Regions from separate parts of the Paenibacillus sp. FSL R5-0519 genome, predicted to be linked through region 1. Evidence: a T-box and tRNA genes for the amino acid it is inferred to sense, from the RefSeq annotation. Region 1 holds a T-box; the other regions hold tRNA genes.
The links. The T-box of region 1 lies ahead of tyrS (tyrosine--tRNA ligase). A T-box ahead of a tRNA ligase gene usually reads a tRNA of that ligase, here a tRNA-Tyr.

Region 1 (3,247 bases):
TAACAGAAACGGACGGTACTAATCTCTATGGTTCTGAGCATGGATGAAATTGTGAATGCAATCTGTATTCATATGGCAGAACGTAAGGGTGTACGTCCAACCGATGTGAACGTAGAACTGAGTTGGGAAGAAGATACCGGTTATTCCGCTGAAGTTTGGATTCAAGGCCGTAGTCAATATCTGGTGGAGTCCAATATGATTGAAGCGATTCTTCGTTACCTGCACAGTGAATACAACATCCGGGCGTACCGTGAGAATGTACGACTTGATCTGGATGAAGAGATCACAGCGATTGTTAATCAATAAAATAGGTCAAGCAATGACCCGTGGTACAAAAGACCGTCTCCGCTCTGTCGCCTGACAGAGATGGAAGACGGTCTTTTTTGTTCCTGTATATGTGGCTATCTTTGTATCTCTATTGCAGTCTCTATACGTGTCTGTGTTACGTTCTACTTCTTGAAAACTACGATTGAAGTTTAACCAGGCTGTAATTCTTTTTACCTTTACGGATAATGATGAATTTACCGCCAATGGCGTGTTCTGCCGACACCGTGAATTCAAGCTCGGTGATTTTCTCACCATTCATGGAAATCGCACCTTTGGTAACATCCTCACGCGCCTGGCGCTTGGATGGCTCCAGACCCAGATCCACGAGCCAGTCCACAATATTTTTGGCTTCGCCATCCGTTTCAAAGGTAGGCATTTCCTTGAAGCCCTGCTCGATTTCGTCTGCCGTCAGGGAACGGATATCACCACTGAACAGCGCCGCTGTAATACGTTTAGCCTGTTCAAGCATTTCTTCGCCGTGAACGAATTTTGTCATTTCTTCCGCCAGTGCTTTCTGTGCTTCACGTCTGTGCGGCTCTGTCTCTACCTTTTCAGCCAAAGCTTCAATTTCTTCTTTGCTCAGGAAGGTAAAGTATTTCAAGTATTTGATCACATCACGGTCATCTGTATTCGCCCAGAACTGGTAGAATTCAAACGGTGTTGTTTTGTTCGGATCAAGCCAGATTGCGCCGCCAGCTGTTTTACCAAACTTGGTTCCATCGGATTTGAGCATAAGTGGAATGGTCAGACCGTACGCCTTCGCTTCAGATCCTTCTTTTTTACGAATCAGATCAAGACCACTCGTGATATTCCCCCATTGGTCGGAACCGCCGATTTGAAGCTGTACATCTTCGTTCTGGAACAGGTGCAGGTAGTCGAGTGACTGAAGAATCTGGTAGGAAAACTCAGTGAACGAGATGCCGCCTTCCAGTCTGCTCGCGACGACATCTTTAGCCAGCATCGTGTTGAGGTTAAAGTTTTTGCCGTAGTCACGCAAAAATTCAATGACATTGATTTTGTGTGTCCAATCGTAGTTGTTCACCATGCGAACCTGATTATCCCCATCTGTTACAAACAACTTCTTCATCTGCGCTGTCAGTGCATCCACATTCTCCTGCACTTGCTCCATCGTTTGCAATGACCGCTCTGCCTGACGACCACTCGGATCACCAATCGTACCTGTTGCTCCACCAATCAAAATGACTGGACGATGTCCTGCCAGTTGAAAACGTTTCAGCATCATGAAGGGAATGAGATGTCCAATATGCATGCTATCTCCCGTTGGATCAACACCGCAGTACAAAGAAACGGACTTCGTTTCAGTCAATTCACGTAATCCCTCAGCATCCGTCTGCTGATTAATGGCGTCACGCCACTGTAGTTCATCAATAATATTCATTCGTATAACCCCTTTTCTATCCTCAAAATTCAGTCATGATCTACGTTAATTTACGAAATAACACGCTGGAACGGCTTTTTTGGACACAAAAAAATCGCCTCCTTGTCTTCATTAGACACAGGGACGATTATCATAACCGTGGTACCACCCAAATTGCATGGATAACATATAACCTTAACACGCTATCCATACCACTTTTGGCAATATATCGTTTGCCCATCCGCTTGGCATTACCCAAGTACTCCAGAGTGTAATTCGCAGCCCTTGTATGTATCAGGTTCCATCAACCCCTGACTTTCTGTAACAGGGACAAAGCCGCTACTGCGCTCTATCAACGTGATTCATGTATTCAATTTATAGCAAGTATAGCCGAACGTTTCGGTCATTGCAAGACCAAGTATGCAAACCTTAAACAGAACAACGGATGCTTAGTTGAAACCAGATTATATAATCATCATGTTCAATTTTCCGTGATAATAACCATAGGCTTTCTCCGCGATCTGATCCTCATTGTTCCAAAATTGCTGATCCAGCGCATCTAAATGGTGCTCTTGTTCCTTTGTCAGTAATTTAGGAATGTCCCATAGTCCAGTAAGCCTTTCATCCTCTTTCAGATGCTCAATGCAGCCGTATGCCGAGGTTATAATCTCCACAACTTGAGTCGCACCAATGTTATGTAATGCCCGTAACGCGTAACGGTATACTTCTTCCCCCCAGTTGCAGAAAAACTGTATTAAACCGCCATTAAAGACATCCGCTTCTAACAGCCATAAAGCAGCAATGTCCTGCTCGTTCGAATTCAACGAAGCCCAGCCCTGTTCAGATTCATTCTTTTTTTCGACAAATAATACAGCATACTCATACCAAATATCATGGATATCTTGCTCGCTCACGTAACACACCTCACTTATCTTTATTCCAAACGCTCTAACTCCTGACGTTTACCCGTCTGATACCAATGTAAATACGGATCACCGATCTGCTGGAAAGCTTCCTGAACACCCCTGTTCAGTTCCTTCATCACTTCATCTGTATAGTTCAGATGCGTCTGTTTATTATCGACACCATGTCTTTCCAACAATCCTACATGCGTCGCGGTGAAAATAATATCCTCCAGCAGCCAATAGATGACTTCCTCCGGCTGTTTTACTCGTTTCTCTAACGAGACGAGACCACGTTCGTATATTCGAACGATATACGTATCTTTTCCACACTCCACATAGGGTACACCGTCCCATTTAAAGGTCTCATACAGGCGGTTAACATAGTTCTGCATCTGTTCCCTGCGGAAAGAAGTTCGCTCTAAAAGCTGTATAAGGATGTCTGCCAATTGTTGTTTGTTTAACATGTTGGACATGAATGCACCTGCCTATTTTAATAAAAAAACGAAAAAGCTGCCAAAGGCAGCCTCTTCTTCCTTACTGTTCAATCAGGTCCCACAAAAAGTCTGGTACGAAGTATCGCATTGTGCAGGTAGTTCAGCATACTCAGCCTGTTCAGGTGAATGTGCGAACGGATCTG
Region 2 (3,247 bases), 1.7 Mb from region 1:
TTAGCAAAAACACAGGTCTGTGCGAAGCCGTAAGGCGAAGTATACGGGCTGACGCCTGCCCGGTGCTGGAAGGTTAAGGGGAGTGGTTAGGGAGCAATCCCGAAGCTGTGAACCGAAGCCCCAGTAAACGGCGGCCGTAACTATAACGGTCCTAAGGTAGCGAAATTCCTTGTCAGGTAAATTCTGACCCGCACGAATGGCGTAACGACTTGGGCGCTGTCTCAACGAGAGATCCGGTGAAATTTTAATACCTGTGAAGATGCAGGTTACCCGCGACAAGACGGAAAGACCCCATGGAGCTTTACTGCAGCTTGATATTGAATTTGGGTACGATCTGTACAGGATAGGTGGGAGCCTTTGAAGCGGGAGCGCCAGCTTGCGTGGAGGCAACGTTGGGATACCACCCTGATCGTATCTAGGTTCTAACCTGGTACCGTAATCCGGTGCGGGGACAGTGTCAGGTGGGCAGTTTGACTGGGGCGGTCGCCTCCTAAAGAGTAACGGAGGCGCCCAAAGGTTCCCTCAGAATGGTTGGAAATCATTCGAAGAGTGCAAAGGCATAAGGGAGCTTGACTGCGAGACCTACAAGTCGAGCAGGGACGAAAGTCGGGCTTAGTGATCCGGTGGTACCGCATGGAAGGGCCATCGCTCAACGGATAAAAGCTACCCTGGGGATAACAGGCTTATCTCCCCCAAGAGTCCACATCGACGGGGAGGTTTGGCACCTCGATGTCGGCTCATCGCATCCTGGGGCTGAAGTAGGTCCCAAGGGTTGGGCTGTTCGCCCATTAAAGCGGTACGCGAGCTGGGTTCAGAACGTCGTGAGACAGTTCGGTCCCTATCTGTCGTGGGCGTAGGAAATTTGAGAGGAGCTGTCCTTAGTACGAGAGGACCGGGATGGACGTACCGCTGGTGTACCAGTTGTTCCGCCAGGAGCACCGCTGGGTAGCTATGTACGGACGGGATAAACGCTGAAAGCATCTAAGCGTGAAGCCCCCCTCAAGATGAGATTTCCCAGTATGTAAGACCCCTTGAAGACGACGAGGTAGATAGGCTGGGGGTGGAAGTGCAGCAATGCATGGAGCTGACCAGTACTAATCGGTCGAGGGCTTATCCAATAGCAAGTTATAAATCGCATGTTTCGTTTCGAATCTAGTTTTCAGAGAACGATCTCTGAAGCATATTCCCTGATAGCTCAGTTGGTAGAGCACTCGACTGTTAATCGAGTTGTCACAGGTTCGAGCCCTGTTCGGGGAGCCATATGGAGAGGTGTCCGAGCTGGCCGAAGGAGCACGATTGGAAATCGTGTAGGCGTCACAAGCGTCTCGAGGGTTCGAATCCCTCTCTCTCCGCCATAATAACAAGGCCCGTTGGTCAAGGGGTTAAGACACCTCCCTTTCACGGAGGTAACAGGGGTTCGAATCCCCTACGGGTCATATTAACTTCGAAAAAAGAAGTTGATTTTTACAACAAGATTATGATATGATCATAAATGTGTTGTTCGGAGGCTTAGCTCAGCTGGGAGAGCATCTGCCTTACAAGCAGAGGGTCGGGGGTTCGATCCCCTCAGCCTCCACCATATACTTTTTATAACGACGCGGGGTGGAGCAGCCCGGTAGCTCGTCGGGCTCATAACCCGAAGGCCGCAGGTTCAAATCCTGCCCCCGCAATTAACTTTCCTTGAGAAAGTACTATGGAACCGTGGTGTAGTTGGCCTAACATGCCTGCCTGTCACGCAGGAGATCGCGGGTTCGAATCCCGTCGGTTCCGCCATTTAATCTTTACATGAGGCAAACTGTTCACTACATCTGCTGTATGGCACTGATGCCCTATATAAAGTGTAAGGAATTAAGATTAGACTTTATTATGGCTCGGTAGCTCAGTCGGTAGAGCAGAGGACTGAAAATCCTCGTGTCGGCGGTTCGATTCCGTCCCGAGCCACCATTTTCAAAACAATTTAATATGCCGGTGTAGCTCAACTGGTAGAGCAACTGACTTGTAATCAGTAGGTTGGGGGTTCAAGTCCTCTCGCCGGCACCATGTAATCCTGGAGGATTAGCGAAGTGGCCAAACGCATCAGACTGTAAATCTGCTCCCGTACGGGTTCGGTGGTTCGAATCCATCATCCTCCACCAGTTTTTAGGGGCATAGTTTAAAGGTAGAACAACGGTCTCCAAAACCGTTGGTGTGGGTTCAATTCCTGCTGCCCCTGCCAATTAACTTTAAGAAATTTAACCTTTTGTGGCGATCGTGGCGAAGTGGTTAACGCACCGGTTTGTGGATCCGGCATTCGGGGGTTCAATTCCCCTCGATCGCCCCTTTGTTTTTTCATTTTTTATTGGGGATTAGCCAAGCGGTAAGGCAACGGACTTTGACTCCGTCATGCATAGGTTCAAATCCTATATCCCCAGCCATTATGCGGACGTGGCTCAGCGGTAGAGCATCGCCTTGCCAAGGCGAGGGTCGCGGGTTCGATTCCCGTCGTCCGCTCCAAAATATGGCGCCATAGCCAAGTGGTAAGGCACAGCTCTGCAAAAGCTTTATCCCCAGTTCGAATCTGGGTGGCGCCTCCAGTATATGCCGGCGTGGCGGAATGGCAGACGCGCTCGACTCAAAATCGAGTGGGAAACCGTGGAGGTTCGAGTCCTCTCGCCGGTATATTGAATAGCCCTACATGTTGCTTATGCAATGTGTAGGGCTATTTTATTTTATACAGATTTTTGTACAGTAAAGAATATTGGACTTTAATAAACATTGACGTATGATTATATTCAGTATATTGTAGATAAGTAAAGTCTTTAATTTAGAGGGAGTGAAGCAAAGTGAATAATGAAAAAAATGTATCGGATACCGATCTGTTATTTAATCTTTCTGTATGGGAAGAGGCATGGAAAAATCGTCCGAGAAGTCCAAAATATAAAAAGAAAAGCGCCCCATTTAATACAGAAGAAGCATTTGAACGATGGGCTAGGGATTATCATGTACAGTCGTTCTCTGAAGAAGGTAAGCAACGTTCTGAGCGTATTATGAATTGGATTGAGAACCAAGGTGTGGAGTTCGAGGGATTATCCATTTTGGACATTGGAGCTGCTTCGGGCATATTCACCATTCCTTTTGCAGAGAAGGGAGCAATTGTGACTGCAGTTGAACCATCTGAGTTGCTTGTCTCCCTGATGAAAGAGACGATACCTACAGCTCTTGAATCTAATATCGAAATCGTTAAAGAACGGTATGAGGAAATCGCCAT
Region 3 (3,247 bases), 2.9 Mb from region 1:
TGGCTGCTTGTACCGGGGGGCGACGGTCCAGATAATGCACTTTGCGGGCAAAGAACGATTCCGGGTAATCGTACGCTTCTGCCTGCACGTCCTGCGGCAGTGCGAGTGTTACCGCTCCTGTCTCTGCTGGATCGGTTAGTACACGCATGGCCTGTGTAGCAGCAATCATCAACTGTTCTGGACGAACAATCCGATCCCAGTACTTGCTGACGGCTTTGAATGGATCAGTGGCTGAGATTGTGTAATCACTGCTCACTTCCAACTGCTGAAGTACCGGGTCCGGTTCCCGCGTAGCAAAGTTATCTCCAGGCAGCAATAAAACCGGAATCCGGTTCACCGTTGCGGTAGCTGCCGCTGTAATCATATTTAAAGCACCAGGTCCAATGGATGTTGTACATGCATAGATCTGTCTACGGTTCTTCTGCTTGGCATAGGCTGCTGCCGTATGCACCATACCTTGTTCGTTCTTGCCTTGCATATACCTCAGGCTTCCCGGACTGCGCTCCAGCGCTTCTCCAATGCCTGTTACGTTGCCATGTCCAAAAATACCGATGATTCCCTTCACAAACTTGGTTTCCACCCCGTCAACCGAGATATATTGCTGATCCAGATATCGAAGCAGTGCCTGAGCCATCGTTAATCTAATTGTATTCATGAATTGATCGCCTTCCTTTCCTTTACGGGTTAAGCGCTTAATCTACGTTAAGTTTAAGCGCCTTACCCCTAAAGGTTAAGCGCTTAATTGATATGGTATTACAGGTTAATGATTTACGCAAGCTATTTTTGTAAGCGTTTTTATAAATGTGATACAGAAAAAATATTCAAGTGTTCGAAGATGCACTAAACCTCTTCATTGGAACACTTCAAGAATTACTAAGAACAGGTCTAAAAATGTGGGGAATGTATCAAGAGGTTGGGATACATGCTCATATCATCTGAAATCTCTGTATATATTCATGATCCATATGCTATAAATGCAAAAAAAAAGAGATGGTGAATACCATCTCTTTCTTTTCAATATGTAAGCGGGTGATGGGAATCGAACCCACGCTATTAGCTTGGAAGGCTAAAGTTCTACCATTGAACTACACCCGCAAATAAAAAAATCGGGATGACACGATTTGAACATGCGACCCCCTGGTCCCAAACCAGGTGCTCTACCAAGCTGAGCTACATCCCGTTATCTATACCGGCGAGAGGACTCGAACCTCCACGGTTTCCCACTCGATTTTGAGTCGAGCGCGTCTGCCATTCCGCCACGCCGGCAAAGTATGAAGTTATAATGGCGCGCCCTGAGAGATTCGAACTCCCGGCCTTTTGATTCGTAGTCAAACGCTCTATCCAGCTGAGCTAAGGGCGCAAAATATTGGAGCGGAAGACGGGAATCGAACCCGCGACCCTCGCCTTGGCAAGGCGATGCTCTACCGCTGAGCCACTTCCGCAAATAAAGAATGCGCGTGGAGGGACTTGAACCCCCACGTCAAAGACGCTAGATCCTAAGTCTAGTGCGTCTGCCAATTCCGCCACACGCGCATATAATGGTGAGTCATGAAGGGCTCGAACCTTCGACACCCTGATTAAAAGTCAGGTGCTCTACCAACTGAGCTAATGACTCATAGAAAAACTGGTGGAGGATGATGGATTCGAACCACCGAACCCGTACGGGAGCAGATTTACAGTCTGATGCGTTTGGCCACTTCGCTAATCCTCCAGGATTACATGGTGCCGGCGAGAGGACTTGAACCCCCAACCTACTGATTACAAGTCAGTTGCTCTACCAGTTGAGCTACACCGGCGTATTACAGGTGTTATATATGGTGGCTCGGGACGGAATCGAACCGCCGACACGAGGATTTTCAGTCCTCTGCTCTACCGACTGAGCTACCGAGCCTTATAAAATTAAAATGGCGGAACCGACGGGATACTCTCACTTCGTTCGAGACTGCGAAGCTTATGCTCTCGAAGTGAATGCTCCGACGAACCCAAAAACGGATTCTCATCCCTGAAGCATATATAAAATGGCGGAACCGACGGGATTCGAACCCGCGATCTCCTGCGTGACAGGCAGGCATGTTAGGCCAACTACACCACGGTTCCATAATACTTTCTCAAGGAAAGTGAATTGCGGGGGCAGGATTTGAACCTGCGGCCTTCGGGTTATGAGCCCGACGAGCTACCGGGCTGCTCCACCCCGCGTCATTAAAAAATAATATGGTGGAGGCTGAGGGGATCGAACCCCCGACCCTCTGCTTGTAAGGCAGATGCTCTCCCAGCTGAGCTAAGCCTCCATATTATGACCCGTATGGGATACTCTCACTTCGTTCGAGACTGCGAAGCAGCTGCTCACGAGGTATATCCTCCGACGAACCTTTGGGATTCTCATCCCTTGTTGAAGCAATAGGTATTGCTATGACCCGTAGGGGATTCGAACCCCTGTTACCTCCGTGAAAGGGAGGTGTCTTAACCCCTTGACCAACGGGCCTTAATGGCTCCCCGAACAGGGCTCGAACCTGTGACAACTCGATTAACAGTCGAGTGCTCTACCAACTGAGCTATCAGGGAATGGTGGAGCCAAGCGGGATCGAACCGCTGACCTCCTGCTTGCAAGGCAGGCGCTCTCCCAGCTGAGCTATGGCCCCATACTCTGGTTTGTTTCTTATAGTGGTCTTGCTATGGGCCCTGGTGGACTCGAACCACCGGCCTCACCCTTATCAGAGGTGCGCTCTAACCAACTGAGCTAAGGGCCCTTATCAATTTTCGAAAAAAAATACCCCAGTGGGGTTTCGCTTGGCGGCGTCCTACTCTCCCAGGACCCTGCGGTCCAAGTACCATCGGCGCTAGAGGGCTTAACGGTCGTGTTCGGGATGGGTACGTGTGGAACCCCTCCGCCATCGCCACCAAACGCATAGCTTACATTTCAGAGTTCGTTCTCTGAAAACTAGATTCGAAACGAAACATGCGAATTATCACTTGCTATTGGATAAGCCCTCGACCGATTAGTACTGGTCAGCTCCATGCATTGCTGCACTTCCACCCCCAGCCTATCTACCTCGTCGTCTTCAAGGGGTCTTACATACTGGGAAATCTCATCTTGAGGGGGGCTTCACGCTTAGATGCTTTCAGCGTTTATCCCGTCCGTACATAGCTACCCAGCGGTGCTCCTGGCGGAACAACTGGTACACCAGCGGTACGTCCATCCCGGTCCTCTCGTACTAAGGACAGCTCCTCTCAAATTTCCTACGCCCAC

Region 2: it has a tRNA-Tyr gene. The T-box ahead of tyrS (tyrosine--tRNA ligase) is inferred to sense a tRNA for this amino acid. The anticodon was not compared.
Region 3: it has a tRNA-Tyr gene. The T-box ahead of tyrS (tyrosine--tRNA ligase) is inferred to sense a tRNA for this amino acid. The anticodon was not compared.

What each region holds. Positions count from the first base shown of each region.
Region 1 covers NZ_CP150234.1:2,568,702-2,571,948, reverse strand. The annotation lists gene MKY73_RS11790 (hypothetical protein) at 1-22, shown strand, start outside; gene MKY73_RS11785 (YxcD family protein) at 28-306, shown strand; gene tyrS (tyrosine--tRNA ligase) at 464-1,726, opposite strand; T-box leader at 1,843-2,070, opposite strand; gene MKY73_RS11775 (DUF4375 domain-containing protein) at 2,170-2,619, opposite strand; gene MKY73_RS11770 (Imm63 family immunity protein) at 2,640-3,083, opposite strand; gene MKY73_RS11765 (YdiU family protein) at 3,156-3,247, opposite strand, start outside.
Region 2 covers NZ_CP150234.1:823,350-826,596, forward strand. The annotation lists rRNA gene MKY73_RS03515 (23S ribosomal RNA) at 1-1,118, shown strand, start outside; tRNA gene MKY73_RS03520 (tRNA-Asn) at 1,185-1,260, shown strand; tRNA gene MKY73_RS03525 (tRNA-Ser) at 1,264-1,355, shown strand; tRNA gene MKY73_RS03530 (tRNA-Glu) at 1,365-1,436, shown strand; tRNA gene MKY73_RS03535 (tRNA-Val) at 1,504-1,579, shown strand; tRNA gene MKY73_RS03540 (tRNA-Met) at 1,597-1,670, shown strand; tRNA gene MKY73_RS03545 (tRNA-Asp) at 1,696-1,773, shown strand; tRNA gene MKY73_RS03550 (tRNA-Phe) at 1,869-1,944, shown strand; tRNA gene MKY73_RS03555 (tRNA-Thr) at 1,965-2,040, shown strand; tRNA gene MKY73_RS03560 (tRNA-Tyr) at 2,050-2,135, shown strand; tRNA gene MKY73_RS03565 (tRNA-Trp) at 2,142-2,215, shown strand; tRNA gene MKY73_RS03570 (tRNA-His) at 2,245-2,317, shown strand; tRNA gene MKY73_RS03575 (tRNA-Gln) at 2,340-2,414, shown strand; tRNA gene MKY73_RS03580 (tRNA-Gly) at 2,419-2,493, shown strand; tRNA gene MKY73_RS03585 (tRNA-Cys) at 2,500-2,573, shown strand; tRNA gene MKY73_RS03590 (tRNA-Leu) at 2,580-2,658, shown strand; gene MKY73_RS03595 (methyltransferase domain-containing protein) at 2,823-3,247, shown strand, end outside.
Region 3 covers NZ_CP150234.1:6,262,875-6,266,121, forward strand. The annotation lists gene iolD (3D-(3,5/4)-trihydroxycyclohexane-1,2-dione acylhydrolase (decyclizing)) at 1-655, opposite strand, end outside; tRNA gene MKY73_RS28175 (tRNA-Gly) at 1,025-1,095, opposite strand; tRNA gene MKY73_RS28180 (tRNA-Pro) at 1,107-1,180, opposite strand; tRNA gene MKY73_RS28185 (tRNA-Leu) at 1,188-1,266, opposite strand; tRNA gene MKY73_RS28190 (tRNA-Arg) at 1,284-1,360, opposite strand; tRNA gene MKY73_RS28195 (tRNA-Gly) at 1,368-1,442, opposite strand; tRNA gene MKY73_RS28200 (tRNA-Leu) at 1,453-1,533, opposite strand; tRNA gene MKY73_RS28205 (tRNA-Lys) at 1,540-1,615, opposite strand; tRNA gene MKY73_RS28210 (tRNA-Tyr) at 1,626-1,711, opposite strand; tRNA gene MKY73_RS28215 (tRNA-Thr) at 1,721-1,796, opposite strand; tRNA gene MKY73_RS28220 (tRNA-Phe) at 1,816-1,891, opposite strand; tRNA gene MKY73_RS28225 (tRNA-Asp) at 2,020-2,097, opposite strand; tRNA gene MKY73_RS28230 (tRNA-Met) at 2,123-2,196, opposite strand; tRNA gene MKY73_RS28235 (tRNA-Val) at 2,213-2,288, opposite strand; tRNA gene MKY73_RS28240 (tRNA-Glu) at 2,411-2,482, opposite strand; tRNA gene MKY73_RS28245 (tRNA-Asn) at 2,487-2,562, opposite strand; tRNA gene MKY73_RS28250 (tRNA-Ala) at 2,564-2,639, opposite strand; tRNA gene MKY73_RS28255 (tRNA-Ile) at 2,674-2,747, opposite strand; rRNA gene rrf (5S ribosomal RNA) at 2,786-2,902, opposite strand; rRNA gene MKY73_RS28265 (23S ribosomal RNA) at 2,977-3,247, opposite strand, start outside.